Regions from separate parts of the Hydrogenispora ethanolica genome, predicted to be linked through region 2. Evidence: a T-box and tRNA genes for the amino acid it is inferred to sense, from the RefSeq annotation. Region 2 holds a T-box; the other holds one or more tRNA genes.
What was found. The T-box of region 2 lies ahead of gltX (glutamate--tRNA ligase). A T-box ahead of a tRNA ligase gene usually reads a tRNA of that ligase, here a tRNA-Glu.

Region 1: it encodes a tRNA-Glu, which carries the amino acid that the T-box ahead of gltX (glutamate--tRNA ligase) is inferred to sense. The anticodon was not compared.

Annotation. Positions count from the first base shown of each region.
Region 1 is NZ_SLUN01000006.1:75,424-91,244, reverse strand. It holds gene EDC14_RS07120 (hypothetical protein) at 54-542, shown strand; gene EDC14_RS07115 (FAD-dependent oxidoreductase) at 846-2,468, opposite strand; gene ahpC (alkyl hydroperoxide reductase subunit C) at 2,477-3,040, opposite strand; gene EDC14_RS07105 (Fur family transcriptional regulator) at 3,113-3,505, opposite strand; gene EDC14_RS07100 (dihydrodipicolinate synthase family protein) at 3,873-4,760, opposite strand; gene EDC14_RS07095 (FAD-dependent oxidoreductase) at 4,812-6,152, opposite strand; gene EDC14_RS07090 (carbohydrate ABC transporter permease) at 6,174-7,052, opposite strand; gene EDC14_RS07085 (carbohydrate ABC transporter permease) at 7,034-7,954, opposite strand; gene EDC14_RS07080 (extracellular solute-binding protein) at 8,051-9,232, opposite strand; gene EDC14_RS07075 (response regulator transcription factor) at 9,428-11,011, opposite strand; gene EDC14_RS07070 (sensor histidine kinase) at 11,008-12,789, opposite strand; tRNA gene EDC14_RS26700 (tRNA-Glu) at 13,980-14,052, opposite strand; gene EDC14_RS07065 (hypothetical protein) at 14,665-15,042, shown strand; gene EDC14_RS07060 (hypothetical protein) at 15,076-15,342, shown strand; gene EDC14_RS07055 (hypothetical protein) at 15,452-15,821, shown strand, end outside.
Region 2 is NZ_SLUN01000003.1:26,354-42,174, forward strand. It holds gene dusB (tRNA dihydrouridine synthase DusB) at 1-663, shown strand, start outside; gene EDC14_RS03355 (quinate 5-dehydrogenase) at 676-1,578, shown strand; gene EDC14_RS03360 (hypothetical protein) at 1,720-2,631, shown strand; gene greA (transcription elongation factor GreA) at 2,882-3,361, shown strand; gene lysS (lysine--tRNA ligase) at 3,594-5,069, shown strand; gene EDC14_RS03375 (hypothetical protein) at 5,239-6,186, shown strand; gene EDC14_RS03380 (hypothetical protein) at 6,205-6,480, opposite strand; gene EDC14_RS03385 (BC1872 family protein) at 6,743-7,159, shown strand; gene EDC14_RS03390 (hypothetical protein) at 7,267-7,776, shown strand; gene EDC14_RS03395 (TetR/AcrR family transcriptional regulator) at 7,882-8,490, shown strand; gene EDC14_RS03400 (HEAT repeat domain-containing protein) at 8,556-9,380, shown strand; gene EDC14_RS03405 (VOC family protein) at 9,390-9,731, shown strand; gene EDC14_RS03410 (zinc ribbon domain-containing protein) at 9,756-9,998, shown strand; gene EDC14_RS03415 (D-lyxose/D-mannose family sugar isomerase) at 10,140-10,691, shown strand; gene EDC14_RS03420 (cysteine hydrolase family protein) at 10,784-11,281, opposite strand; gene EDC14_RS27180 (helix-turn-helix transcriptional regulator) at 11,372-11,485, opposite strand; gene EDC14_RS03425 (carcinine hydrolase/isopenicillin-N N-acyltransferase family protein) at 11,682-12,488, shown strand; T-box leader at 12,677-12,928, shown strand; gene gltX (glutamate--tRNA ligase) at 13,269-14,948, shown strand; gene EDC14_RS03435 (ABC transporter permease) at 14,951-15,763, opposite strand; gene EDC14_RS03440 (ABC transporter permease) at 15,769-15,821, opposite strand, start outside.

The sequences.
Region 1 (15,821 bases), on a different contig from region 2:
CACGAACGACGGTTTATAACAATCAGAGCAAGCCGGATCATTAGAATAAAAGATTGGAGATAAGCGCCAATCTTCTACATGACTATTGGATTGCAACAGGAAGCCCTTGCCGGACATACGTTTCTTCGATAGATAAAAATGAATGTCCAGAGATGATAAAATGCCCCAAAAAGCATCCCGTTTCATTGAATTCGGGACCCATCGCCTCCATCAATAAAACTCCGGGTTCGCTTGGCGTTTTGAGACAACCTGAATCGAAACCGGCGGTTCTTTTTTGTTTTCCCAAAACAACCCCAGCGACGATTGCCATCGTCGATTTTGTTCGCGAATCGACTGTGGCGGTCAGCGCCGCAGTTCATTCCGGGACAGAAACAACTCCGGCAGTGGTTGCCGGAGATCATTCCGTAATCAAACATCAATATTCTGCTACAAAACGAACTACGGCAATCATCGCCGTAGTTCGTTTTGCGACAGAAGATGAATTTTGGGTTGGAAAAGCATCTCCGGCGGTTACCGCCACGGTTCTTTTCACTACAAAATAGCGATATTTCCCCCGGGAAGGTGATCGGGAATCATGAAACATTCATCATCTGCGACAGAGCGGGGATTTTCGACAGCAAACCGGATGGCGCGGATTGCCGGGATTAGGGGATTCGGGACAGGATTTTGCAGTGGGCCGCTTCGGTTTCCACCTCGTAGCGCGAACCCGCCCGCTTTTGGTCAAGGGTTCTCTCTATCAGGCCGTACGGCTTGGCGCCTCCGGCGCTCACCTCCCGGACACATGCAAAAAGCTCCACCGATCTATCAATGACCGGTGGAGCCCGCAAAAGGATGAACCAAAACCATCAAGTACTGGCGATCTGCAGCAGCTCTTCCAGGCTCTTTTTGCCGAACAGGAGCCGGGTGTCGTTCACCACGATGGCCGGAACGCTCAGGATGGAATATTGCTGCTTAAATTCCGGGAATCGGGCGATGTCGATCATTTCCGCCTCAATCAGAGGATTTTTCAATGCCATCAGCTGCGCGGCGGCCACCACGTCCGGGCAGAGCGTGCAGGAGAGGGAAACGCCGATCTTGAGATTGACGGGTTTCGCCACCGACCGGATTCCGGCCAAAATATCTTCGCCGATCGCCTGCCCGGGTCCGGCGGCGTTATAAAGCGCCAGGATGAAGGAGTTGATCTCATGGCCGCCGGGAATCCCGTGAAACTGAACCCCGGTGTATTTTCCGTCCCGGTCGAGGATGGCAAAGGTCGGAAAGATCGTGGCATGAACCGCCTTTTCCAGCTCCGGGTTTTCCCCTTTATTCAGGATCTCCACCCGGACCCGGTCGGTGAGTGCCGCAAAGTCCGCCAGGAACCCTTTCAGTTCATCGCCCCAATCGCTGGCTTCGTCCAAAAAGGCGACCAAGCCGATGGGGTTTTGAAAACGCGCGAAAATCTGCGTCAGTTGGTTCTTGAGTTCTTCGTCGAAAAAAGGTCCCGCCGGCGGTTCGAAGGCGGACTCCGCCTCGCGGCCGATACCAAGCTGTTCCTTTTTTTCCGCGATATATTTCTCAAGCGCCGTGGCTGCAAGCGCGCCGTCCGAAACCGCCGTGACAAGCTGGCGAAGGGTCTTGGGACGAATGTCTCCCGCGGCATAAACGCCATCGACGTTTGTTTTCAAATTCTCATCCGTCAGAATATAGCCGGATGGGTCGAGCTCCAGTTGTCCGGCATATTCGACGCTCTGCGGGATGTATCCGACGAATACGAACACGCCGAACGTCGGGTCGCCCTCCGCCACATCGTAGCGCCAGGTTTCCCCGGTCTGATTGTTGACGAATCTGGCGTATTGGAGAACCTTTTCGCCTCCCACCTCCAGAATCTCGGTATTGAATTTCACCTCGATCTTGGGGTGCGCCAGCACTTTGTCGGCAATGGTTTTAGAGCAGGTAAATTCCGGCTCCCGGGCGATGATCGTCACCTTTCTGGCATACCGCGTCAGGTAAATCGCTTCCTCCGCCGCCGCGAAGCCCGCGCCGATGACGAAAACATCCATGCCTGCGAAAAACTCGCCGTCGCAGGTGGCGCAGTAGCCGATGCCACGCCCGTGGAACGCTTCCTCGCCTTCGAAACCTAACGTGCGCGGTTTCGAACCGGTGGCGACGATCACCCCCAGCGCTTCAAACTCTCCCGCGGAGGTTATCAGCTTTTTGATGTCCTGGGAAAGATCCACCGACAGCACCGTCGCGTTCAGAAACTCCACACCGAAGCTCTCCGCCTGTTTGCGCATCGTCTGGGCCAGTTCCGCGCCGGAAGTCCGGAGAATACCCGGATAATTCACAACTTCCGACGTGATTTTGATTTGTCCGCCGACTGGTTCCTTATCCAAAACGAGCGTTTTCAGCTTGGAGCGGCCGGCGTAGATTCCGGCGGTCATTCCGGCGCTGCCGGCGCCGATGATAATCAGATCATAAAGGTTCTTCATCGCGAACTTTAAATTTTTCCGACCAGATCAAGGCTGGGTTTAAGGGTTTGGGCTCCGGGCCGCCACTTCGCCGGGCATACCTGATCGCCATGCGCGGCGACGAACTGGGCTGCCTGGACCTTGCGCAGTAGTTCAGCCGCTTCCCGGCCGATGCTGGTGTCATTGACCTCATACGATACGATCTTCCCCTCGGGGTTGATGACAAAGCTGCCCCGGAGCGCCAGGCCCGCGTCCTCGATGTAAACCTCAAAATCCTGCGCGATTTTGGCGGTCGGGTCGGCGAGCATCGGATACGTAATCTTTTTAATGGTATCCGAAGCGTCATGCCACGCCTTATGCACAAAATGAGTATCAGTGGACACCGAATAGACCTCGCAGCCAATCTCTTTGAATTCCGCATAATGATCGGCCAAATCGCCCAGTTCGGTCGGGCATACGAACGTGAAGTCCGCGGGGTAGAATACGAACACCGACCACTTTCCAAGCAGATCCGCTTTGGTCACCTCTTTGAACTGACCGCCCACAAAGGCCTGTGCTTTAAAATCACTTACTTCTTTTCCGATTAATGACATTGAGAATGCCTCCTTTATTGTTTTTTTCGTGTTCCGGCAGCAAAGCGCTGCAAGAAATCCCGGTTGGTACTGCTAATTCTTTTTGCAAGCGGGACAGATTCCGTAAAAAAGCATGGTCCGTCCTTCCACCTCGACACCCGTGGAGCTTTCAACCGCTTGGTCCAGCTGATTGAGGAGTTCCTGCGGGATACTGTCGTCCGTATCAAGAATCCGGCCGCAGCGGGTGCAGACGATGTGATAATGTTCAGCGGCGTTTGGGTCGAAGCGATCGGGAGAACCCGAAAAGGACAACCGCATGATCTCCCCTTCGCTTGCCATGGTGTTCAGATTGCGGTAGATGGTACCCAGGCTGATTTGGGGATACGCCTTCCAGATCTCCTCATACACCTCTGCAGCGGTCGGATGATCGAGCATCCGGAGGGCTTCTTCAATCATTTTTTTCTGGGTACTGAACCTTCGATTCATGGATTTCCCTGTCCCACTTTCAAAATATTAATAATAGTAATCATTACTATTATCGTTAACAAAAACATACTACTCCTTCTTTAGTTTGTCAAGAACTATCTAATTTTTTCTACCCGAATCCAAAAATTTTTTTTGCAGTAGCCAGCCTGTGCCCTGGCCCAACAACGTCATGAAAAGCAGCAGCCATCCGGAACGCTTCATGCGGCGAAAGCCGTTCCGATGGGAATTATCCGGGATATAAAAAATGGCATGATCCAATTGTCATGCCATAGAGTATAGACAAAACCCGCATTCAAGCCGTAAGGCAAGGAAGCGGGTATAACTTTGTAATAGTCGTCAGCCGCCCGGTCTACGCCGTGGACTCACTTCAATCGATCGCGTACTTTTCGAGCAGCCGCCGGATCTCGCCACGATCGCTCTCGCTGACAGGCAACAACGTAGTGGCGATGTATTCCTGACAGATCCCAAGCAACGACAGGGCATACTTCTGGCCATTACCCCAGTGGCGGCCGCCCGTCCCATAAACCGTTTTTTGAATCTCAGCCAATTCCCGTTGGATGGCTCTGGCGCCCTGAAAATCTCCGGCCAGAGCTCGCCGGTAAAGTTGAACGCATGGATCGATCGCCAAACTACAGATGCCCGGAACAACCCCATCGGCGCCAAGTTGTAACGCCAAGTCGAGACTGCTTTCGTCTCCCTGAAAGAGCGAGAAATCGGTTCGGCCGGTCAATTCCCGAAAAGCCGGCAGATGATTGAAGAGCATTCCTTTGAATCCGATGATTTCTTCCTGATAACTCAGTTCGATCAGCAAATCGTCAGGAAGCGGGTTATTGGTATATTTTCCAGCATCGTAAATCAAGATCGGCCGGCCCGAGTTAGCGCTGAAATACAGGTAATAATCGCGGATCTCCTTAGGATCGCGCGTGTTGTAATAATACGGCGGGGTCAAAACGAGTAGGTCCGCTCCAGCTTCCACCGCTTTCTTTAGAAACAATTCGGTTTTGCGCGGACCTTCGGCTGAGACATTAACCAATAGTTTTACACGGCCTCTGTTTTCATCGGCCACGATCTCCACCAGCCGTTCTTTTTCCGCTTCTACCAGCATCGGAAACTCACCCATCGTACCCAATAAAAAGAGTCCGTCGACACCCTTAGCGATCAAACGGCTCACCAACCGCCGAGTTCCGGCCTCATCGATCCGTTGTTCACTGTCCAATGGCGTCACCATCGGGCAGACCACCCCTGTCAACTTCATTTAAAAGCACTCCTTTAACATATATTTAAAATTTAATCTTGATGTGTTCTGTTAGAGAATTGCCCCTTGACCCATCAGCGTCTCCCGCAATCGAGCGCTATCTAAGCAGTGCAAATTCTGATTTTGCCCATGCGTCGCAGTCAGCGCGACTGCCGTTCCCGCCGCTTGCCCGATCGCCATGGCGATCGGCGACACCCGAATTGCGGCCGCCGCTTCATGCGTGGCCCCAATGCAGCGACCCGCCACCGCCAGATTAAAGATCCTTCCGTTTAGCAGACTCCGGTAAGGGATCTGATAGGATGCTCCCTCTGGCAGATGGATAGAGTCGGTGGACTGCCCTAACGGATTATGAATATCAATGGGGTAACCGCCTCGAGCAATGGCGTCGTAAAATTTCCTGCCGCTCAGCAGGTCCTCTGCTGTCAACTGGTATGAGGCTTTGATCCGTCGCGATTCTCTTATGCCGATCTGAACGCCGGTACTTACCAGTATTGCATCGGAAAATCCGGGGACCTTGTTTTTCAAAAATAAGAAGGCTTGACGTGCTTGCCGCCTGCCTTCTACTTCTGCCTGGGTCAACTGGACTGGATCGGTCGCGTCTTTTTGAAGAACCCGGGTCATATTGAGGATCACCTCCCCGGGATTATTGGTCTCAAAGAACAGTACAAAATCACGGGGGAAAGTGATCGCTCCGGCGGTGACAGCCTCTTTCAAGAGCGTGTAAAAACCGGAGACCGAAAGGCGGGCCGTAGTCTCTATCCACTCGCCGTCATCCTTCAGCAAAAATTCGCCGGGATTCTCCCGGATATAGCACTTGATCGCAACGATATCGACCCCTCCGATCTTGACGTTCAAGGTCATTGGCTGGGTCAATCCATCGGAGTCCCGCCCTTTTTGACAGTCGACTCCTGCGAAATAGGCCAGATCAGCATCACCAGTGGCATCCACGAAAAATCTCCCATCGATCTCACTGATTCCGGCTTTATTACAAACCGTTACAGTTCTCAGCATTTGATTGCTCACCGCTACCCCTGCCAGCATGGTGTGAAAAAGCAATTCACAACCACTTTCTCTCACCATCTCATCCAGGAGCAGCTTTAAGCTCTCCGCATCAAACGGGGTCACAGACGACGCATATCCGATGGTATCGGTGATATGTCCTGGCGAGGCTCCCCGTTCTTTGAGCCGATCCACTATCTCGGCGGCGATCCCCCCTACAACCTGACGTGCTCCGGCGTGAAATGTCATCATGGGCCCCACTCCCGCATTGGTCAGGCTGCCGCCGAGAAAACCGTACCGTTCAATTAGCAAGGTCCTGGCTCCATTCCGGGCACTGGCAATCGCCGCCACGCTTCCGGCTACACCGCCTCCAACCACAACCGCATCGTACATCTCGCTCACCCCATTCTGATTTCAACCTTTAATGCCGCTAGCAGCGATACTTTCGATAAAAAATTTCTGGCCGATGAAATAGACTGCGATCAACGGTACTACCGCCGATACCGCTGCCGCCATAATTAACGAGTACTCCGTTCCGGAGTCGTCCATGAAATAATCCAACCCCAACGGAATGGTATATAATTCTTTACTACGCAGAAAGACCAATGGTGTCATATAATCATTCCAGGTCCAGACAAAGGCCAGAATGATCAAGGAAGCAATCGCCGGCTTGGCGAGCGGCATCATGATCTGCGACCAAATCCGGAACTCATTGGCACCGTCGATCCGGGCCGACTCCGACAACTCGCTGGGAAGCGTCACAAAGAACTGGCGCAGCATAAATACGCCAAAGGCCGAAAAGGCTCCCGGCAGGATGATCGAAATATGAGTATTGAGCAATCCTAGCCAGTTAAAGAGGATAAATTTTGGAATCAAAGTGACCTGTGGCGGAATGATCATGGTCGCCAAGTATAACAAAAACCAGAAACTGCGACCTCTGAAATTGATCTTGGCAAAGGCGTACCCTGCCATTGTACTGGTCAAAACCTGAATCAATACGGTCCAGAATGTCACCAAGATCGAATTGATATAGAACAAACCAAAAGGCGCGCTTCCCTGCCAGACTTCTCGAAAATTGCTGAATTGCCAGACCTTTGGAATCCATTGAATCGGATAGACGAATATATCCGATTCCCGTTTCAATGAGGAAGAGAGCATCCAGACGAATGGAATGATCATCAGCAATCCGATCAAGCATGTTCCAACTGTATAGAAGAGTTTGCCCCACCCTTGCCGCTGCGCCAGGGAAAGGGCAAACCGCTCTTCGGCGGCTTTCACATGTAATTGACCCATTTTTTCTGCCCCCTCCATTGAATGATAGTGATTGCAAAGATCATGATGAACAACACCCATGCCAAGGCTGCCGCGTAGCCCATCTTGTAGAAGCGAAACGCCGCAGTATACATGTAATAGACCAAAACTGTGGTCGCCGTCCCGGGTCCGCCCTGGGTAATGATGTTGACCTGCCCAAAGACTTTGAATGAGTTGATAATACCAGTGATCAACAGAAAAAAAGTGGTCGGCGAGAGTAACGGAAAAGTGATCTGCCAAAACCTCTTGAACCCAGTCGCCCCATCGATTTCGCTGGCCTCATAGAGTTCTTTGGGAACGCCTTGCAGTGCCGCCAGATAAATGACCATATTGTAACCGATGTTGATCCAGATCTCGATGATCGTGATCGCGGTCAGTGCCCATTTGTCACTGGCGAGCCACAGCGGCGGATTAGCCATACCCAGTAGGTGGAGCAAGTAATTAATCGGACCCCGGGTTGGATGGAACAAGGCCATCCAAACCACCGAGACCGCCACGATGTTCGAAACATACGGCATGAAAAAGACCGTGCGCAAAATCTGCTTCATCCAGACCTTGTCATTAAGGATCGACGCGAAATAAAGGCCGAGTCCCAACGCAACCGGAACCAACATTCCCGTATAAAATAGATTATTCCGAAGCGAACTGATGAACCATTCATCCGTCGCCATTTGCTTGAAATTGTCCAAACCGATGAATTTGATCCCCTGAAATCCGGAGACCAGGTCCCATTGAGTAAAAGATAGCAGTAACGACATGACCACCGGCATGCCGATGAAAGCGATAAAACCCGTCAAACTTGGCAGCAGGAACAAATATCCGGTGATGTCATCCTGCCATTGCTTGGAGAAGCTCCGCCCGCGCCCGGGAATTTTGTGAAGCATCTTCATAACCACCTGTCATGGAGTATTTGATTTGAAACGAGGGATGAATGTATTCATCCCTCAATGATTTTGTCTTCCACCATTCTTACAACTTGGTCATTTATTCGCTTTTTCCCTAGCAATCTCTTGATCGGCGCGGCGTTTCATATTCTCTAAAGCCTGATCGACCGTGATCGTGCCAAGCTGAGCCTTTTCATATTCCTCGGTGATGATCTGGTCGACCTGCGCGTAAGCGGTGAAGTTACTATCATTATAACCGGGGCTAGTGAAATCAAGAAAAACCCGTTTAAAGCTGGGAATATCAAATAGTTTCTGATTCTCCGGGCCGATGATCAATTCCGCTATTTTGGAGATATTGGTCTTCTTCCACGCCGAGCCGCGACCGTATTTAAACATATCGATCGACCCTTGGGTCGCCCAGTATTTGGCCAGTTTCCAGGCGGCATCCTTGTGTTTGCTGTTCTTACCGATTGCAATATAGTCAAAGAAGGTCCGACCCATATAATTCACCTTGGTGTTCTTATCATAACGGGGTAGATTAGCGAAGACTACTTTCCAGGTACGGGGGTAATCTTTCTGATTGAGTGCGTGTCGGAGCATGGCATCGGAGCCGATCATCATCGCTGCCTTGCCGGTGAAAAACTCTGACCAGTAGTTCAGTTTAGCCATTAAAAACTCGAGCCGGTTCTCCTGAACCTTGAGTTGGTTCTCGAGTTCCAGCTTATACTTTAACGACATCTTGAAAGCCGGATGATCAAAGTTGGAGGTACCGTCGGCTTTATAGTAATAATTGGAGCCCAGCAAACCGCGGGCCGGGGTGGTAAATGAATAACCGGGATCATACCAGATCGCGCCGTATCGCTTGTTAAAGCCAACCCCTTTGGTCAGTTTTTTGGCATAGTCTTTAAAATCATCCCAGGTCCAGTTCTTCTTGGGCATCGCCAGACCGGCTTCTTGCAGCGCTTGCCCGTTGATCCAGACCATGGTTTTCAAAGTACTGGCCGGCAGTGCGTAAACCTTGCCGTTCTGAGTGAAATAGTCGGTTCCGAAATTATTTTTCATATTCAAATGGTCTTTGGCGAGATAGGGTGCGAGATCGACAGCCATGCCGCTTTGAGCTCGCGGTTCAATCCGTCTGGCCCCGTAATTCAAGTACACATCCACATCATCCCCAGCCATCAAGGCTGTACTCAATTTGGTATTGCCCGCCGGATCGTTTTTATAAAACACGTACTCCACATGAATATCGGGGTTCGCTTTCATAAAGTTGGCAGTCATCTGCGATATCCTCCCATCGTTTTGATACATTTTAGTATAAAATAAGCCGTTCCCGAAACGAACGGAGGATCTATACCATTTGTAGTATTATTTTTACACTTTCTTAACTTAGCGAAATCCTTTTCTCCCTCCCATAACCTCGTCAACGTGCGTTTTTAATGAATTTATAATGATGACAGGTATTTTTTTTACCTGTCATGTCAAAAAAACGCCGAACTGCTCCCGGTACTCGCTGGGTGACATCCCTGTATACCTCTTAAAAGTCTTACCGAAGTAATTGACATCCTCAAATCCCACTTTTTCGGCGATCTCCAATAGCTTAACGGCGCTGTTCTGCAGTAGCTGCTTCGCTTTTTCCATGCGGATCCGATTCAAATACTCCACAAAACCCAACCCGCACTCTTTTTTGAAGAGCCGGCTAAAATAGGCGCTGTTCATATTGGCGAGCGACGCCACATAATCCAAATTGATCTTTTCAGCATAATGCAGTTCCAGAAAATCAATGATCCGTTTCACGTCTTGCCGGAAGGTATTTGCTTTCAGATCGACGAGCGCTCCGGTCACAGTTAACGCCGCCTTCAATAGCAGCGTCTTGAGAGTAGTCTGTTCCTGGCAGCTCATGACTTGGCCGATCAGATCATCGGCGAAGACAACATCGATCGTTTGATCATAGCGCTCTAGCTCTTTTTCGAAGCCAAACATGACCTGCAAGCCAATCTTGCGCAACTGTTCGAGTTGCCAGCCCCGCTCCGTCGCCATGGCGAACACTTCTTCTAACGCGATCAGGATCTTCTCATTGTCTCCCTCTTTCAATCCCGCGCTGATGGACCCGGCCAACCGCTCGTCCAGGCGGCCGGAGGGATGAAGTTTTCCCGTAGCTCGGGCCAGTTCGGCCAGTTCCGTTTGTAGCTGGCGAAAGACCTCCGACAGTTCCCGAAACGAATGAAACTTGCCGGTCGATACGACCAAGCATGAGGTATTGAAGTAAAGTTGGACGCTTTCCCGGATATCCTGCAGCAACGCATCAAGCTGTGCGAATTCATGCACTGTGTCATCCCGCTCATAAGCGCCGATCAAAAACTCCGTCTCCGCCGCGGGAAAAACCTCTCCGCACAGTCGATGCCTGCCGATAATCTCCTGCAACAGATCCAGTACGGATTGGCGAAACAGCTGCGGATCCCTGATAGACTGATTGCGGTTCAGCCTTACTAGGAGAAATAAGTCGGCCCGGTCGTAAACTTCGGGACAACTCCACAACGGGCTGGCCTCCGGCATGGCGGCGTTCTCTCCGGCCCGTCCCGCCGTCATCAAGGACTGAAATAGTTGCTCTTTCAACACCGCGCGGTTACTGGCGATTAATTGTTTTAAGTTCGCCAGTTCAGCCGCTTTCTGCCGGGTTTGTTGGATCGTTTCCCGCAACCCCACTAATGTCTGTAAGATCTCCTCCCGGTTGACCGAGATCTTGGTGAAATAGCCGGCTGCTCCAAGTGCCAGCGCCTCTTTCACCAAATTCAACTCATCCAGACAGGTCAAAATGATAAAATGCACCCAAGGATATTTTGTCTTTACGGCGCGGATTAGCTCCATCCCGTCCATCTTGGGCATTTTAATATCCGTCAAAATAATGTCGGGCTGCTGCTTTTCACATAAATTCAAAGCCTCCGCGCCATCCGCCGCTTCGCCGCAAAGTTCAAAGCCATGATATCCCCAGTCCAAAACCGAACGCATGCCAACCCTAACCAAAAACTCATCATCAACGATCATGACCTTGATCATCATTCTTCCATCCCTTCCGCCAATGCCGGCAGCCGCAACATCACCGTCGTGCCGACCCCCGGCTCGCTGCTAATCGAAAGATCGGCCCGATCACCAAAGTTCAACCGTAATCGTTGGTAAACATTGTTCAGACCGATCCCGGAACGCCGTTGATCGACGGACTCCTTCAGTTCCCGCAGCAACTGTATCAGCTTCTCCGCGCTAATCCCTTTCCCATTATCGGCAATGATTACGATCACCGAATGTTCGTCGCGTCGAGCGCTGACGCTGATTCTTCCGTCATTGCTTTTAGCCAGGCCGTGAATAATCGCGTTTTCCACCACCGGCTGCAGAATTAATTTGATCGTTCGCAGTCGTAACACTGCGGGGTCAATATCAAAGATCGTTTCCAGCCGGGAGTTATAACGTACCTGTTGGATGTGGATGTAACTCTTCAAACTCTCTAACTCGGCCTCAAAGCTGATAAACTTGGACGGATCAATGCTCAGCTGTAACAGATTGCTTAAAGAGCCGATCATGTCCGCCACGCCGTCCGCCTGATTGATCACAGCCATCCAACGGATCGAGTTGAGGGTATTGAACAAAAAATGCGGTTTAATCTGGGCTTGCAACGCATCAAGCTCAAGCTCGCGTTCACGCCGTTGCTCCCGATAAAGCTGATCAATCAGATCCTTTATCTTTCGTACCATCTTATTGAAACTGGCGACCAACTGCCCCACCTCATCCTCGCCGGCTGGCATAACCCGTACCGACAGGTCCCCGTCCTCCACCCGGCGCATCGAGGTACTCAGCTCTTTGATCGGCCGAGTAATCGAAATTGCGATGAGGGCCGCGATAATTACAAACAAACTAATGAACAGATACAAAACCAGGTCGATCTTCATTCGAAGCTCCCGAATCTCTCCCAGCAGGGATGTATAGGGAATAATCTCCGCCACTTTCCAGGAGTTTTTATGAAGCCGCTGGTAATTGATAACATACTTACGACCTTTGGAAACAGCGATTAGTGAACCACTGGGATTCTCCGCCGTCGCCGCGGCGACACGTTCCCAAAACTGACGTTTTCCGACAGCTCCGGTCAAGATAAAGGGGTGGTTGGCCCCGTCCAGCAATGCAAGGCTGCTTTCCGGAAACGCCGCCGCTCTCCGGAGAATGTTAATGATCTCCTGATGCGGGATGCTGATGATGAATTTACCGTACACCTTGCGCTCCATATTCTCCTGTATATATCCGGCGAGGGTAAATACTTTCGGGTAACGGGCTCTCTCCTCGTGAACATAATTGTCATGAGCCGTGATCCATGAGAACTGGTTGCTTTGGATCTGACTGTACCAGGGTTCCTGCATCATTCGGGCGGTTGAACCCCGTAATCTATCCCAAGAGGTATAGGAGTTGTTATACACAGAAACCAGCGTAAAATAACTATTATACGGGAAAAAGGTGCTATGGATAGTGACAAACAGGTTATCGATCATAGTCATGTCTCGCCATTGCCGTTCCAGACTCCTGGTATCGTGGGTCAAGATCTCCGCCACGTTTTTGTTCAGATTGAAACTATTGGCCACCGAGATCATTCCATTTAACAGATTATCTATGTTGCCGGCTGTCTGTTCCAGCGTCTTCGAGGTCGAGAGCCCCACTTTTTTAAGGATGATCGCCTCAGAGAAATGAAACGACAAATAACCGATGATCAATACTGGCGTGATAATCAGCAGAATAAATGCCGCCGTCAATTTCCAGGTGATGCTCTTGGCGATCCATTGTAGCGGAGCGGCCTTCATTATTTTTCCTCCCTGAGCCTTCTTGATCCATAGCATACTGCAGTGATACATTTCAATTATTCTCGGAGTTCAATTTCGTAGTATGGAGCCTAATTAACTTAACGCATTGTGCTAGTTCATCGTAATGTAGTTACAGCTTTTAGAAGTAATGTGATAAAGCTTTATAATGTCGTTGCAGGCCAATGCCCTCACCCCTGAAGCAGATTCAGAGATGTCTGCCCTCCCCAGCGTTAAAAATCACAGATTTTTAATCGCAGATATAACGCTCGAAAAGGCACTCGCTATGTATGCGATTAAAAAATCATAGATTTTTTAACGCTGAGGAGGGAGAAACGGGCCTAAAACCATAGCCACGCGATTTTAGGCATCTTCGGACCCCTCCCAATGGGGGCAATGTCATCAAGCTATCGTGGAAAAATTTAGCTGACGAAATTGAACGCCAACCGGGCGATAAATCACCCGGCTACAAGACGAAAGGACCTTGAAAGGCCCTAAAAAACGGGATAAAATATTTTGCTGAAAATTAGCCACGGAAGGCTTCCATCTTGTAGCCGGGGCATTCATGCCCCGGTTGGCCCGCATATCGTCTACATCGTAGGCACCGTTGAAATAAAATTCCAAGATATGTAATCATCGCTTGATGACATTGCCCAATGGGGGAGGGCGGGCAGCTTTGAAAAGGCCCAATGGGTGGGGGCATTAACAGCATGGCCGACCTGAACACAAGACATCACCTTAATAATTTATGCCTTTTATCAAGTACAACTAGCACAACGCGTTAAATTATTCGCATAGCTATTCCGTTATTGTTTCTCTGCTGAAATCAGGCGGATTTTCGACCGTAGCTATCGGACTTGCGTTGTTTTTTCGATACATTGTCATCTCCGAATTCAAGGTTTTTACTGTATATTCGTGCCTTCCTTTCATCCATCCTGCCAATGGTAGGGATTTAGTATTTAGAAAGGTTTCGGCTTTTCTGGAATCAGTGGAAGAAGTGACGGTTAGCAGAGAGCAGCTTCTTGACTTCATCGCCATGAATCAAAATATTTCACGGGAACGAACCGGCCTAAAAAAATGCAAAAAAATAGTGGACATATATGTCCACCAGGTTTCTCTTACTGGTATTTTATATAGCTGTCGGCAAATTGTCGGCAAACATAAAAATACCCGCTTGCGCGGGAGTGAATTTCTGGTAGTCCCAAGGGGATTCGAACCCCTGTCACCGCCGTGAAAGGGCGGATTGAACTTTTTAAATAAAAAAACGCAGTTAAATCAAGGTTTTTAATTATACGGAACCTCCAAGGTCACCGTGCTTTTAATTTATTATATAATTCCCAATTAGTCAATCAAATTTTTGCTCACTCCCCCTACAATGGCAACTATTATTCATATGAAAGCTCCAGGTCACGCCTAAATTAAGGCGTGATTCTGTTTATATAAAAAAATTTTCATAGGAGGTCAACCATGACTCAACAAATGCCTTTCGAAGTTCTATCCTCACATTCTGGTCAAGCCCTTATTTATACCGAAAGCCCTAAATTAATGAGTTACCTTGACAAACGAGATACTCATATCTTCTCAGACTACTATCAAGACAATCAGTTAATAGCAAGAAGTTATAGAATCCATAAATCCTATCTCCCCCATCTTAAAAATCGGTTTCAGTCATGATAATCATGATGTTACAAAACCCCAGCTAGAAGATAAATTTGTTAATTGCCGTTTTTCCCAGCAATGACAAGCATTTTGAGCATTTTACCCAAAATTTAATTATCAAATCTGTATCTAAAAGCTTTCAAAATTGGTCCAAGGTACAATCACCTTATCCAATAAGAAACGGCCTTAAAAAAACTTTAAATTTAATCATTCATATTATTGAAAGGACTGATTTTTATAGATATATATGCATTCGATGAGTTTATTCCTTCTATTGAAAAATACGAGTTGGAACAGTTGGAAAAACAATTTCCGGAAGAATTCCATATTGAAAAAGAAGTAGCAGAAACAGAAGACGATGAAACGGCTATCTCCGAAGATACTGATGAGAATGAAGATGAACCTATATCTGATAAGCCCAAAAAAAGAAAACCAAAGAGCGATGAGGAGGATATATACTTAGGCTCTTCCAGCAGCAAATGGAGTACTGTAGTGCCATTAGGTAATAGCAAAGGTAAATATCTTGATCCTGATAGCAAGAAGAGATACAGAGAGATTGATTTATCAACACTTTTTAATCAGGGATTAGATGATTGATTTGAAAACTGAGAAAAGGAGGTGAGATAAGCAATGTCTTTGTTTTTGAATATGATGGGTGATCATCCTGTGGAGATTGAATGTCCTAATTGTCAAAACTCATTCAACTCTACGCTTCAATTCTTTTATGATGCTTGCTTTTTCCCTTTGCTTTGTCCTGTATGTGGGCAAAAGATTAATACGCACCTTGAAGGACCAATTGCCTTAGAAATTCATTATCTTAAAGAACTTATTGATGAGCTTGAAACTAATCTAAATAACTTTAAAAATATAGGGAAGTTCAAAATTAAAACAAGCTAAATCATAAGTATTTATCATTAATTAAATCATTTATCAGTTGATTAAAAGAAGAGGTTATCCCCTCTTTTTTATTTTTATCTATTTTTTAAAAAGATTGGAGGATATATCATTGGCAAAATGTCAACTTGATTTTTCGAAATTTAATAAACAATGGAAAGGCAAAATGGATGAAGTTGAAAATGGGGTTAAGGATGGATTTGCCAAAATTGCTCCAGATATGAGACAAAGATATCAATATTATCAACAGCAAGAAGTTTATGAAAAGTATCAACCGTCGGTTTATCAGCGTACCAATAATTTAAAAGAAAGTACAACTTCAGAAATAACTGAAGATGATAATAGTATTTCATTGACCATTTTTTCTGATCCAAATCAAACTCCAAGTAATAAATTTGGTTCATCTGTTCCTTATAGTTATATTGTCACAAAAGGATATAAATTATGGAATACTGGCAAAGAGATGTTTGCTCGTGACTGGG
Region 2 (15,821 bases):
GCGGCAGAGATCATCCGGGCCGTAGCGGCCAGCGTGGCGGTTCCGGTCACCGTCAAATTCCGGTTGGGTTGGGACGACGACCATATCGTCGCCCCGGAATTGGCCAGGCTGGCCGAGACGAACGGCGCCGCCGCCGTGACGCTTCATGCCCGGACCCGCAACCAGTTTTATCAAGGCCGGGCCGCTTGGGAATGGATCGCCCGGGTCAAGCGGAGTGTGGCGATTCCGGTGATCGGCAACGGCGATGTCGATTCGCCGCAGGCCGCGCGGAGAATGATCGAGGAGACCGGTTGCGACGGGGTGATGATCGGCCAGGCCGCGTTGGGCCGTCCCTGGCTCCTGGGGCAGGCGGCGGCTTTTTTGACGACCGGTGAGTTGCCGCCGGACCCGTCGCTGGCGGAGCAGTTCCGGGTGGTGCTGAAGCATCTCCGGCTCCAGGTTGAATACTCGGGCGAGCTGCGCGGCATCAAAGAGATGCGCAAGCATTTCGGATGGTACTTCAAGGGAGTGCCCGGTTCGGCCAGGCTACGGGAACGGGTTAACGCCATCGCCGATCTCCCGGCCTTGCTCCAATTGTTGCGGGAATACGCCGCCGATCTGGGCGTGGCCCCGGCCGAGCTTGACGAAGGACATTTTTCGAGCGTTGCCGGATGCTTTGAATGAGGAGGTCCCCCATTGAAACGGATTGTCAGTATTAGCCTGGGCAGTTCCAGCCGCGATCACCGCGCCGAAGTCGAATTTTGCGGCGAAAAGCTGGTCGTGGAGCGGATCGGCACCGACGGAGATCTGGAGAAGGCGATTGGCTTGATCAAAAGCTTGGACGGTCAAGTGGCGGCCTTTGGCATGGGCGGGATCGACCTGTACCTGGTGGCCGGCGAGAAACGGTACGTCATCCGGGATGCAGCCCGCATCGCCAAAGCGGCCCGGCAGACGCCGATCATGGACGGCAGCGGACTGAAAAACACGCTTGAGCGCCGGGTCGTGCAGTATCTGGCCGAGCGCCTGGGAGTATCCCTGCCCGAGAAGCGAGTGCTGATGGTTTCGGCGGTGGACCGCTTCGGGATGGCCGAGGCTTTTGACGCGGCCGGGTGCCGGATGGTCTTCGGGGATCTCCTCTTTGCGCTGGGGATCCCGATTCCGCTGCGCACGTTGAAAGGCTTGCGGCGGATCGCCAATGCCGCCTTGCCAGTCATCACCCGGCTGCCCTTCACCATGCTCTATCCGACCGGGTCCAAACAGGAGGAGAATTCCCCCAAATATCGCGCGTTTTTTGAGGAAGCCGACATTATCGCCGGGGACTTCCTGTATATCAAGAAATATATGCCCCCGAGTTTGCAGGGGAAAATCATCGTCACCAACACCGTGACCGCCGCCGATCTCGCCGAGTTGAAACGCCGCGGCGCTGCCATGCTGGTGACCTCGACCCCCGAGTTCGGCGGGCGTTCGTTCGGCACCAATGTCATCGAGGCCCTGCTGGTCTCCTGTTCCGGAAAGCGTCCGGCCGAATTGACCGAGGCCGATTATCTGGAGCTGTTGGACCGGTTGCATTTCGAACCGCGGGTGGTCCGTTTCGGATGAATAACACCCGGTTCGACCGAACGGAACCCATCGGCCCGTTGTAACGCGCGTTGCAACGGGCCGTTCCGCTTCCTCCGCGGCGGAGGGTGTAACTCATAAAACGCCGCCGCTCCTCATATGTATCAGAGGGGCGGTGGAGGAATGGGCAATTTCGGAATCATCTCGCAGTTATTGGGGCAGAAACAACCCCGCGACCTTTGGGAGCGGCTGATCCCGGAGCGGTGGCGCTACTGGTTCGGGCCGTTGCCGGCCGGCCCCTTGACCGGGGTCCTGCCCCGGGAAGAGATACGGGGCTGGGGGTGGCGGATCCCCGAGCCTGCTTTGCGGGTCTGGAATGAGCAAAAAACCGTCAAGATCTGGGAGAAGCTCGTCGGTGACCTAGCCGAGCGCCAGGTCAAAGTGGTCGGCCTGGATCCCGGGACGTACTTTTATCCCTCGAATCAAGTGCTCAACCTGCCGAATTTTCCGGGGGTGAGCGACGGGAAAGCCCTGGAAATGTTATTATTCCTGAAACGTTTCCGGAAACTGATCAAGAATTACGATATCGCGCCGCAGAAGGCCAAGGCGATGATCATCTGGGAAGAGGGCAATCTGGGGATCGCCTGCGCCCGCTTGGTCGCCAGAGAACTGCGTTTTCTAATCCTGGTCTCCTCCAATACCCGGTTGCTGGAACGAACCGCCGAACTGGTGGTCTATGAGACGGGCATTTCGCCGCAGATCTACGCCGCGCCGCCGCCCGACTATAAAGGGGCTCGGATCATCATTAAGTGCGGGCCCACCCCCAACCTGGAGCTGCCCCGCCGTTCCCGCCGGGCCATCTGGTGCGAACTGTTTCAGACCTACCCCTCGCTGAACAGCATCAATATCGAGCATACCATCGCCGTCCGCGACCGCCACGGGATGCTGCCGGTCTACCCCGCCTTGGGCGAGGCCCTGATCCGCTCCTATTTCGAACTGAATCTCGGTTTCTGGTACGGCTCGGATCTGCCCCTGGAACGCGTCTTCAAACTGGCGGTACTCCTGCGGGAGCTGGGGTTCGAGATCAACGTCTGAGTCCCCGGACCAAGGGCTTTAAAACGCCGGCGGGGCCGGGCCCGATGGTGGTTTTTCTTGACAGGGGAAACGGTTTCGATTATAATAAAAAATGTTTCAAGTAGCACTGGGACTACTGCAGTCCGGTGCTTCCTGTTTATTATTCACGGAGTATGCCAGAGCGGATGAAGGGTAGGAACCTTTTCGAATAATCTCTTTTAGGTGGACATATATTAACATAGAATTCGCCTGGCCCGAAAGGAGCGAGATTATGGCTAGCACTGACAAAGAAGTCATTCTCACACTCGATGGATTGAACAAGCTGGAGAAAGAACTGGAGCAGAGAAAAACGGTTCGCCGTCGGGAGATCGCCGAACGAATTCGGCAAGCGCTGGAGTTTGGGGATATCAGTGAGAACTCCGAATATGAGGATGCCAAAAATGAGCAAGGGTTCAACGAAGGCCGGATCCTCGATATTGAGAAAATGCTCCGTAATGCCAAGGTCATTGATGAGCAGGAGGTTCAGGCCGGAGTCGTCCGGGTTGGCTCCAAAGTTACCCTCGAGGATGTCAACAACGGCGAAGAAGTTGAGTATATGATCGTCGGCTCTTCGGAAGCGGACCCGTTGCAATTCCGGATATCCAACGAATCCCCGGTCGGCCGGAGCCTCGTCGGGCAAAAGGTGGGCAGCGTCGTGAATATCAATGTGCCAATGGGCACACTCCAATACAAAATCAAAGGCGTCAAGTGAACGGAGTGGTGAGAACCACTCCCGTTTTTTACCCGATCCGCCTCGCCGTTTGATATCATGCGGCAGGGACGGTTCGGACATCGTTTTTCCCATAGGACCTACTGTTTCAACTGCCGGTTACCGGCGCTGTTTTTCCATGCCCTCCCGGGATGGAACAGTTTTATTCATATTGAATCGTATCTTGGCGGCTCCGCGTGGGGTTCGCTTCGATCGGGATGGGGGTAGAAAAGGAATGGACTCGGAAGTACAAAAGACAAGCGAACAGATGGAACTGCGCCGCGCCAAACTGGACATGTTGCGCGACAGAGGCATTGACCCTTACGGGGAACGGTTCGAACGGACCCATCTCCTGCAGGAGATCACCGACCGCTTCGCGGAGCTGGAGGGGCAGACGGTGACCATCGCCGGGCGGCTCATCGCCAAACGGGATCAAGGCAAGGCTTTCTTCGCCAATCTGTCCGACCAGAGCGGCACCATTCAGTTATACGGCAAAATCGACGGACTGGGGGAGACGCCGTTTCAGGATTTCCTCGACCTGGATCTCGGGGACATCATCGGCGCCACCGGGACCGTCTTTAAGACCCATCGCGGCCAGATCAGCGTGCAGTTGGCCAGCTTCAAGATAATGGCCAAGGCCTTGCGGCCCCTGCCCGACAAATGGCACGGCCTGAAAGATACGGACCTGCGCTACCGGCAGCGGTACGTGGATCTGATCTCCAATCCCGAGGTACGGGAGGCGTTTCTGAAACGGACCAAAACCATCAGCACCATCCGCCGGCTGCTGGACGGCAAGAATTTTGTGGAGGTCGAGACTCCGGTCCTGAGCGTATTGGCGGGCGGCGGCCATGCCCGGCCCTTTGAAACCCACCACAATACCCTGGATCTGGACCTGACCCTGCGCATTGCCTTGGAATTGTATCATAAGCGGCTGATCGTCGGCGGTTTCGACCGGGTCTATGAGATCGGCCATTGTTTCCGGAACGAGGGGATCTCCACCCGGCACAATCCGGAATTCACCATGATGGAGCTGTATCAATCCTACGCCGATTATGAGGTGATGATGGAGCTGGCGGAGCAGATCATCGCCGAGGCGGCCATGGCGGTCTGCGGCACCACCCGCATCGAATACCAGGGCACGCCCATCGACTTGACCCCGCCTTTCGCCCGGCTCTCGATCACCGAGGCCATTAAGAATTACGCCGGCATCGACTGGCTGGCCATTGACAGCGATGAAGCGGCGGTCGCCGCCGCCCGGGGATTGGGGCTGAAGATCGACCCCAAAGCCACCAAAGGGATGGTGCTGGACGAGATCTGCTCCGAATACGTCGAGCCCAAACTGATGCAACCCACCTTCCTGGTGGACTACCCGATCGAGATCTCGCCGCTGGCCAAGCGAAAAGCGGACAATCCCGAACTGACCTACCGCTTTGAGCTCTTCGTCTATGGCCGGGAGATGGCCAATGCCTTCTCGGAACTGAACGACCCCGTCGATCAGCGCGAGCGTTTCGTGGCGCAGGCCAAGGAGAAGGCCAAAGGCAACGAAGAGGCCATGGTCTGGGACGAGGATTTCCTCAACGCCCTGGAATACGGGATGCCGCCCACCGGCGGCATGGGCATGGGCATCGACCGGCTGGTGATGCTGTTGACCGATTCGCCGTCGATCCGGGATGTCATTCTCTTCCCGCTGATGCGGCCGGTAAAAGAATAAGAAGCGACGACCAGGAGCCGGTTTACACCGGCTCTTTCTTTTTTATCCGGGGCGGACTTGAATTTTTTTGGAAAAGAATCGGCCCGGCTGAACCTTTTGCGGCGACGGTCCGTCCTTTGAGTGAAAGTTCCGATTACTGTCACGGCATATCGGAAGAGGGGAGGAACCGATGACACTCTTGGCTTGGCTTTGCCTTTGCATCGCGTTGGGCGCGGCCATCGTCGGGCTCGCCGTCATCGGCCGGGAACGGCGCTCCGGCGTCGCGGCGCAGGCCGGGTTTCGTCTGAGCCTGGCGGCCGGAGCCGGACTGATCTTCGCCGGAACGGTCATGCCGCAGCTGATCTTCGCCGCCAACATGGATCAGATTTTGGGCTGGCTCAGCCTGCTGCTCGTCCTGGGACTGGGACTGGAGCCGGCGCTGGGCGGTGGGCGGAGCGTTCCTTTGCGCCGGCGGCTCTGGGCCATCGGCCCCGGATTGGCCATCGGGCTGGTGATCGGGTTATTTCCGGAAGCGGCGGACCGGCCGCTGCTGTTCAGGCTGCTGATCGCCGGGACCGCCATGGCCCTGGTCAATACCTTGATCTTCTGGATGGGCCTGGGGGAAGCGCTGGGCGCTGCCAGGAACCGTTCCGGAATCCTGATCCGTTCGGCGGCGCTGATTACGGTCATCGGCTTCGGTTCGGCCCTGCTGACCACGGCGGGCGCGGAAGAAGTCCTGGAACCGGGCGACGCCATGACGGCCGGGGAGTACCGGATCGTCTACCGCGGTCTGCGCATCGAGCCGCAGCCCGGCGGGACCCGCAAGTATACGGCCTGGCTGGAAGTGAAGCGCGGAGCCAGGGAGCATTTCCTGGCCAACGCCGAAATGGTCCAGGATCCGGCCACCGGCCGCACCCGCTCCCGGACCCGGATCCATGCCGACCGGGCGGAGGAGTTGCGGCTGTTAGTGGCGGGCTATGAGGAGAATGGCCGGATCCGGCTCAAAGCCCGGTTCTTGCGCCATATGTACCTGGTCTGGCTGGGCGGATTGCTCCTGTTGGCCGGGGCCATCCTCGAAATGCTGCAGCAGTTGGATAAGCGACCGGCCCGGCTAGTCCTGAAGCCGCTGAAGCGTTGAGGACTCTTTTACCTTCCCCTATAACGGCAGGTGCAGCTGCACGCCGCCCAGGCGGGAACGGACCTTCTCCCAAAAGCTGTTACGCTCTTCCGGCGCTGGCGCCTCCGGAACCGTTTCGGCCGGCGGATTCTTGAATTGGATCCGCAGCCGGTGGGAACGGGCGTCGATCAGATTGCTCTCCAGCATGATTCCGTCCAGGTCGGGAAAGGGTTCATTCGCGGCGGTGGCGATCTTCAGCTTGGACCGGACTCGGCCCGGCCCGGAGACTCGCACCGAAATTTGAAAAGAAGCCATCGGTCGTTTCCTCCACAAAGACTCTCCAGGCAATTCCTCTGGCCATTGCCGGAACCCCCACGGCTGCTCCGGTTTTTGGCATCCTCTGATCAGGGTATGGAGCCCGGTCCCAAAGCGCGCCGGGATTCGGGCCCGATTCTTGCGGAACCCCGTTCCGGTTCCGTCACAGAAAGCCCGGGTTTTGGGCATACTAGCGCTACGGCCGGTACGGAAGCACCTTTTTTGCGCCGGAGCCGCTAAAAATCATGGGGGGATTCATTGGATGCCAGAACGAGCGGAAATCATGAACGAAGCGCCGGGAGCGGGACTGGACCGGCGGGTGGCGGAGCGGGTCATGTCCGTGCCGCGGCTTTACCTATATCAAACGCCTGCGGAATTCGGCACGATCCGGACACCCGGGTCGGACGAGAACGATCCGGCCATCCGCGACCACGCCCTTTCGGAAGTGACGCCGCAGTATTCCACCAATTTGGAGGATGCCTGGAAAATCGTGGAGGAGTTGAACTCGCGGGGCTGGCCGTTCGTAGTGATGCTGGATGAAGGAGGCCAAGTCACGGCGTGGACCGGCCGCCAGGCGGAGGTCCATGCCGGAGGCGAAGAGTCCGCCTCCCAACTGACGGTGCCGGAAGCCATCTGTAAAGCGGCGCTGCTGGCATTGGAGAGCAATGAATCGGAATGAATCCTGGTTATTCACCCCGCCCGAGGCTGCCGGTTCCGGCAGCCTCTTCGTATGCTCCACTGTCAGGGGCCGCGCCTGCGTCGACCCGGGATGAGAAACTTCCGCCGGTGAATCCGGCAACTGTGGCGGCGACTGCCGCAGTTGCTTTTGTGAATCCGGATGTTCCTTGGGTAAACGAAGATCGATCATCGGCGGCTCAAGATCCTGCTTTTGTGAATCCAGGAACTGTGGCGCTCACCACCGTAGTTGCTTTTGTGAATCCGGATGTTCCTTGGGTAAACGAAGATCGATCATCGGCGGCTCATGATCCTACTTTTATGAATCCAGGAACTGTGGCGCTCACCGCCGTAGTTGCTTTTGTGAATCCAGATGCTCCTTGGGTAAACGAAGATCGATCATCGGCGGCTCATGATCCTACTTTTGTGAATCCAGGAACTGTGGCGGTCATTGCCATCGTTGCTTGGGCCGAACAAGTCCCTCCTTTGGCGGATATGCCGCGTTCGCCGGCAATGCGCTTTCCCCGGCGGTTCCGGGAGTTTCTTTTATGGCAGAGATTCCTGAGCAGTGGGCCGTCGCGAACTGGGAATCCCGCCGGTTGCGCCGGTCTCCGCCCGTAGGTTCGCCTCGCCGCCAGCGGTGAAAGAAATGGGAATCGGATATTGACAGGGAAAACTTCGCGGATTATAATGAGTTTAAACTCATTGAGTTAGGAGTCATTGAAATTGTCGGAAACCCAACGCGAGGAACAGAAGCGGCGCACGCGGACGCTGCTGATCGAGACGGCCTTCCAATTGCTGGCCCGGGACGGATTGCTGGCGGCGCGCACCGGCGATATCGCCAAAGCCGCCGGCGTCTCCCACGGCACGGTGTTCGCTCATTTTCCCACCCGGGAGGCGCTGTTGAACGCGGTGATCGAGGAGTTCGGCCTGCGCAGTGTCAGGCGCCTGCACCAATTGGCCGGCGGCGGCGGGAGCGTCCGGGCGGTTTTAACCGCCCATCTGCAAGGCATGAAGGAATACGAAGCGTTTTATACCCGGCTGGTGGCGGAGGCCAGGCAGTTGCCGGAGAGCGCCCGGAATACATTGCTGATGATTCACTCGGCGGCCTCGCACCATCTGAGCCGCGCCGCCGAGGCGGAAATGGCCGCCGGGACGCTGCGGCCCATGCCGCTGCACTTGCTCTTCAACACCTGGCTGGGGCTGGTTCACTATTATCTGGTCAACGGCCCTCTTTTCGCCCCCGGCGGGTCGGTGCTGGAGCGGCACGGGCCGGAGCTGCTCGAACATTACTTGAAACTGATCCGCCCGGACGCGGCGGAGGAAGGCCGGTAAGCGCCAGGGCGGACAGCAAAGTTGCACTTTTTCCTTCCGAGAAACTGAAAAAGGAGCGGCAGACCATGGAAACAGCGAACGAATGGCAGGCAATGATCCCCCTTTTGGAGATTCCCGCCGAATACCCCCGGATCGAGCAGTTTTTGCTCCACCATTCCAATCTGCCCGGACCCAGGGGCAATCTGACCCTGGCGGACCAATTGGCCGGTGGCTTCGAGCGGGAAGCGGTAGGCCCGGAGCTGTGGGATTTATTGCGGCGCTGGGCGGATACCCCGGCCGAGAGCGCGCCGATGAATCATCCCCGAGAGTACCTGGTCTTCTGCGCCGTCCTGGCCATGGGGGCGCACTATGCCGGCGCCGGCCCGGAGCGGCAGCGGGAGATCATCGACCGGATCAGGCTGGCCATGAATGACCCGCGCTGGCGGGTCCGCGAAGCCGCGGCAATGGCCTGCCAGCGCATTGCCGAGCGGGATTTCGCGCCGGTGCGGCGGCATTTCGCTCTCTGGTACCCGGAGTCCAGCGATCTGGAGAAGCGGGGCTTTCTGGCGGCCCTGGCCCACCCCCCAATCCTGAAGCATCCGGAAATCGCGGCGTTTAGCCTGGAAATCAGCGCCGCCATCCTGGATGAGATCCCGGCCCGGGAGCGGGCCGGCCGCCGCACGGCAGAGTTCAAGGCATTGTCCAAGGGGCTCGGGTACGCGCTCAGCGTCTTCGTGGCGCACCTGCCGCAGGAAGGGTTCGCCTTCCTCAAACATTACGCCGCCAGCGCTGATCCCGAGCTGGGCCGGATCATCCGCTCCAACCTGGCCAAGTCCCGCCTGGCCGGGCGCTATGGCCCGCTGGTGGCGGAGGTGCTGGCGATCATGCCTCAAAAAACGGGCAGAAAGTAGGAATGAGTGATGAAGAATTACGACAATTTTTTGCTCCCAGTGGCCGATCTGCGGCAAGGGACGGAATTTTACCGGGACGTGCTGGGGCTGCCGGTCAAATTCAGCTTTCCCGGGCAGGGCATGACCGCCTTCCGGGTCGGCGACGCGGAACCGGCGATCATCCTGAACGCCGCTCCAGACGCGGCGCCGGCGATCTGGTTCGAAGTGGCCGACGTCCAGCAAGAGCATCAGCGGTTGACCGCCGGGGGGGTGCGCTTCGTGAAAGAGCCTTTCCGGATCCGCACCGGCTGGGCGGCTGAATTCCTCGATCCCTTCGGGAACCGCCTGGGGATCGCCGATTATCGCCAATAGCATCAGGAAAGGAGGGTGATGACAGTGAAAATTTGTATCGCTTGCGGGATGCCCATGGAGCAGCCGGAGGATTTCGCCGGCGCCGATCCGGCCAAGGATTATTGCCGCTACTGCGCCCGGCCGGACGGCTCGATGCAGTCGTATGAGGAGAAGCTGGCCGGGATGACCGAGTTTATCGTCCGGACCCAGGGCCTGGATGAACAGGCCGCTCATAGCGCCGCCCGGGGCATGATGGCCAAACTCCCGGCCTGGCAAGGCCGGGATTAACCGGGCTTCCGGTGATTTCCAAACCACCCGGCCGCTCCGCGGGAGCGCGCGGCTGTCCAAAAGGGCTTGCGAACCCTGCTACTTTTGCTATACTGAAGAAGGAGCCGGAAAACTCGGAAATGGAAAGGGTGGTTTTTGGAGATGTCATTAACCAAGCAGCAGTGGGAAAAAGCTCAGCAAAGAGCCTTGGCCTTGTTTGAAAAAGCCGCCATCGTCCTGACGGACCGGGAGAAGGAGCATCTGGAAGTGGCCGATTTCGGCCTGGAGGATCTGGACCGCTTCGGCCTGGAGATCGTCACCTATGTCAATACCGATCGGTGCTGCGCCAAGGAACTGGTGCTGTTCCCTGGGCAGACCTGTCCGGAGCACCGCCATCCGCCGGTGGCGGGCGAGCCCGGCAAGGAAGAGACCTTCCGCTGCCGTTACGGCCTGGTCTACCTGTATGTGGCCGGCCCGGCCACGCCGGAGCCGGAGATCAAGGCGACGCTGCCGGCGGGGCGGGAGCAATATTTTACCGCCAGACACCAGATCATCCTGCATCCCGGGGACCAGTACACGCTGGCCCCAGACACCTGGCACTGGTTCCAGGCCGGGCCCGAGGGCGCGGTGGTATCGGAATTTTCCACCAAGAGCCGGGATGAAGCGGATCTCTGGTCCGACCCGCAGATTCAGCGGATTCCGGAGATTCGGTAGTCAGAACCGTTTCATTTGGAAAGACATTGGAAAAAGCAACTCTCAAAAATCCGGGAGTTGCTTTTGTTATGGACGGATGGCAAGCGAATGAACTAGGACAGCAGTTTCATCAAGCCGCCGAGCGAGACGAGGTCGTTGATGCTCTCGACAAAGGGGATATTCCCCGGATTGCGGCTGGCCAGAGCGTTGCGCAGCAGAATGGGGCGGAGATCCCGGTCCAGCGCGCCACGGTAGGTGGAGAGGACGCAATTTTCCGCCATATAACCGCAGATGACCGGGGTATCGACGCCGCGATCGCGCAGCACTTGCTCCAGCGGCGTTTTATTGAACGAATTGCCATAGGTTTTGTGGATGTGCGGATCATCCGGCAGGATGGCCAGATGCTCGGGGAGATCGAAGCCGGGAGTCCCCGGCAGCAAGCCGTCTTCCTCGTCGATATGCTGGACGCAGACGACCGGCAAGCCCTTGCGGCGGAAAAAAGCGATGGCTTCGTTGATGAAGACGATGGCCCGGTTCAGCGATTCATCCGTGACCGGACTGCGGCCAAAGAACTGTTTTTGAACGTCAATGACTAACAATGCGGGCTTCATGGCAATCACTCCTTCGGTTTTTCCGAGGACAGTGATTCGACGGCGCGGGCCGGCAGTCCTGCAAGGGGAGGGTGAACAATTGGAAAACAATTACTCCTGGTATTCGAAGAGCTCCTCCACGGAGATTTGAAAACGGCGGGCGAGCTTAAAGGCCAATTCAAGCGAGGGGTAATATTTCCCCTTCTCCAGCGCTATACATTCCATATTCGGACGGTCCCATCGCGGAGCCGGAAAAGAAAGACCAATTTTTGGGATTTTCGGAAGAATGGGCAGGAAAAAAACGGCAAAGGCAGAATGATCCCCGTGGAATGAAGATCGATTTTCTTTTCCGGCCTGGAGCATGGCTGCAAAGGGGCAATGACCGGGCCGAGGCTTAAGCAATCGGGACTGGGGTGAGACGATGAAGAAACTGGTTTGGGTTCTCATGGTTTGGGGATTGGCGCTGGCCGTGGCCGGGCCGACCTGGGCCTGCACGATTTTCGAGGTGAGCGGGACCGCCACTCATTATTTCGCCAGCAACGAGGATTGGAGCGCCACCGATCCCGCCATGCGGGTCGAGCCGGGCGACGGGAAGCATTACGGCTATATCGTCTTCGGCTGGGAAGCTTACCTGCCCGGCTATCCGCAAGGCGGCGTGAATGAGCACGGCGTCTGTCTGGATTGGGCCTCCTTGACTCCCCAGCCGTTCCGGAATGATCCGGGCAAAAAAACGCTGGATGAGGATATCTTCTATAAAATCCTGAAGCAGTGCCAAACCGTGGCCGAGGCCATCCGGCTGGTCGGGCAGTACAACTGCCCCCATCTGGCCGAGGAGCATCTGCTGGTGGCCGATCGCAGCGGCGCTTCCTGCATCATCGAGTGGTCGGAGCGGGGTTATGCCTTTATCCGGAAGGACCGCAACTATCAGGTGATCACCAACTTCAGCGTCGTCAATCCGAAGGTCGGCTGGTATCCCTGCGAACGCTTTCAGACGGTCGATCGGGAGCTCCGGACGCGCCCGAAGGAAGAGGTCGATTTGGCCGCGGTCACGGAGCTGTTGCGCCGGACTCACCAGGAAGGGCAGTACCAAACCATCTATTCCTATATCGTCGACGCGCGCAGCCTCGATATTTACGTGTTTTACCGGCACGATTTTTCAAAGTATGTAAAATATAACTTCGCCCGGGAGGTAAGGAAAGGGCGGCATCAGGTCAAACTTTATCCGTAAGGAGCAGCTTCAGAGAATTTCAAATCACCATAACCTTCCCTTCGCAATACAATATATAGTGAGTAACCCGGATATATCATTCAATATATTGTATTGCGAAGCTTTTTCGAAGCGATTTGAAATCCTCTCGCTTGACAAATCGGCTGCCGCTCCCTATAATATAAAATACTTCCAAATCATTCATATCCGGAATTGCGATGAAGGGGAAGAGTAGTCAGGGAACTTGACCCGCAGAGAGCCCATGCCGGTGGAAATTGGGCAGTCGAGCTTGATGAAACAGGCCTTGGAGCAGTGGCTGAAAGACGGAGTAGGCTAACCGGGATCTTCCCGTTACAGAAGAGGGCACTATAAAGAGGATTCTTTATGCTGCTTTGTTGAGGGGGCATCGTTCGATGCCAACGCCAGGTGGTACCACGGAAATTTAACCTTTCGTCCTGTAACGGACGGAAGGTTTTTATTTTTGGACGGTACAACCCTGGAGTTGAGATCAGGAAGGGGATGCTTCTCATGGAAGCCAGGTGATAAAGTCTCTTTCAATCGATCCGGCTTGCAAAGATTTCAAAAACGACTTTATCACTTGCTTCAAGCAATCGCTGTGACTCCTTCCGGCTTTTAAGCCTGGTTTATCACAGCTCTTTGCAATGGGCGCTCTTCTTTATGCTGCTTTACAGAGTGGGCATTTTGCCAAACAAGGTGGTACCGCGAGAGTTTAAACCTTTCGTCCTTTCCGAGGACGAGAGGTTTTTTTAATTTTGGGACCGATGAGAGAGGAGAGTCGCAATGACTGAAACGATTGAACTGGCCGAACTGCTATATCCCGGGGTGACTGCGGATCCGGCCGCGGTTTTGGCGGCCTATCCGCGGCGGAATCTGCCGGAAGGAGCGATGGTCACCCGGTTTGCGCCCAGTCCCACCGGAATGCTGCATCTGGGCGGGTTATACGCGGCCTTATTTTCGGAACGGCTGGCGCACCAGAGCGGGGGAGTCTTTTACCTGCGGATCGAGGACACCGATCAGAAACGGGAGATCGCGGCAAGCATCCCGGGGATCATCGATTCATTGGCCTATTTCGGGATCCGCTGCGACGAGGGCATCCGCGGCGCAAACCTGGAGACCGGGGCCTACGGTCCCTACCTCCAGAGCCGGCGGGCCGGGCTTTACCGGGTCTTTGTCAAGGAATTGCTCCGCCGGGGGTGGGCATACCCTTGTTTCTGCAGCGAGGCGGAGCTGGAACGGATGCGGAATCTTCAAGAGCGATCGGGGATGCTGTCCGGCTATTACGGCCGGTGGGCGGCGCACCGGAAATTCACCCTGGAGCAGATCCGGGCGGAATTGGAGCGGGGCCGGCCCTATGTGATCCGCCTGAAGGCGCCGCAGGCGGCGCACGCGCGGATCGCGTTCCAGGATCAGATCAAAGGCCGGCTGGAGATGGCCGATAACTTTCAGGATATCGTGCTGGTCAAGTCCGATGGCCTGCCGACCTATCATTTGGCGCATGTGGTGGATGACTATCTGATGGGGACCACTCACGTGATCCGCGGCGACGAATGGCTGCCCTCGGTCCCGCTGCACCTGCAGCTCTATAAGGCCTTGGGCTGGGAAGCGCCGGCCTACGGGCACCTGGGGCCGCTCCTGAAGCAAGAGGGCGCTTCGCGGCGGAAGTTCAGCAAGCGGAAGGATTCCGACGCCGTGACCGCCTTTTACCAGGAGCAAGGCTATCCCGGCGAAGCGGTGGTCGAGTACCTGCTGAACCTGCTCAACTCCAATTTCGAAGCCTGGCGGCGCCAAAATCCGGCGCTCTCCTGGGAGCAGTTCGCGGTCAGCTTCGCGCGGACCGGCAGCGGGGGGGCTTTGTTCGATCCCGCCAAGCTCCTGGATGTGAGCCGCAACCGGATCGCCGGCTACGCGGCGGAAACCGTTTACGAAGCGGCGCTCCGCTGGAGCGAGCGCTGGAACCAGGACTTTTTTGATTTGCTGCGCTGCTATCCGGAGTATAGCGTGCAGTTGCTGGGCATCGAGCGAGACTCCGCCAAACCGCGCAAAGATTGGGCCAAATGGTCGGATCTCAAGGAGGATTGCGGGTATTTCTACGATGAGCTGTTCTACGGGGGCCTCGGAGAAGGGTATCGCTTTCCGGCGGAGCTGGAACCGGGGGCGATCCGGGAGATTCTCGAGGAATACCGGGCGATCCATGGCGAATACCGGGATCAGGCGGAGTGGTTCGGCGCGTTGCGCGAGCTGGCGGGCCGCCTCGGCTATGCCCGGGATCTCCGGAGCTACCGGGCGGACCCGGCGGCTTTCCGGGGCAGCATCAGCCAGGTGGCGATGGTGTTGCGAGTCGCCCTGTGCAACCGGACCGCCACCCCCGAGCTCTATCAGATCATGCGGGTGATGGGGCCGGAACGGGTGCGGGAGCGGCTGGAGCGCTGTCTGCAAAGCCTGAATGGCCGCGCCGGGTAGCGCTAGCTGCTGGCGCTGGTGTAGTGGCGGACCGCATAGTTCCAGAAGAGCCGGGTCAGCCCGAGCATCAAAAAGGGAGCCGCGATCCCCCAGATGATGTAGATCCGGTTCATCCGGCCCAGCACGAACAGGGCCGGGAAGTTGGTGACCACGAAGATCGGCAGCACGAAGGTGCCGATCCGCTGGATCAGGCGGTCGTAGACCAGCATCGGCACCAGATTGAAGTCCCAGAAAGCATCGGTCACCTCGGAGATGGCGCTGGTCTCGATGAACCAGAACGAGCAGATCTGGGGGAGCAGGAACAGCGCATAGCCCACCACGGCCCCGCCGCAGAGAAAACCCAGGAATCCCAGGGCGTTCACCAGGTCGAAGGGGATCTTCAGCCGGCTCCAGCCGACCGCCACCATCACCAGCCCGGCCAGAATATCCACGGCCATGATTCCCACGTCCGCGCGGCGCAGGGTCAGGATGAACTGGAGCGAGACCGGCTTGGTGATCAGCAGGTCCATCGAGCCGCTGTTGATCTGGTGGCGCAATTCGAAGAAGTTCATCATGAACAGGCCGGCGTAAAACCCGGTGATGGTCACGAAAGTGCCGATGAATAGGAGGCTGGCGTCGGGCGAGAGCCCGTTCACCGTCTTGCCGGAGATGTAAAAGACCACCACGTACAGGATCTTCACCACGAGATAACCGCATTCCATCAGGATGCCGGTGATAAAATTGGCTCTGTACTCCAGCTGGGCGATGAGCGAATTCTTCAGAAACAGCCCGTAAAGATAGCCGTGTTTTTTCATCTCCGACAGCGCTTCCCGCATCCCGCTCAACCTCCCACCGCCACGTAGCGTTTGCTGCCGGCCCGCCACAGCAGCCGGG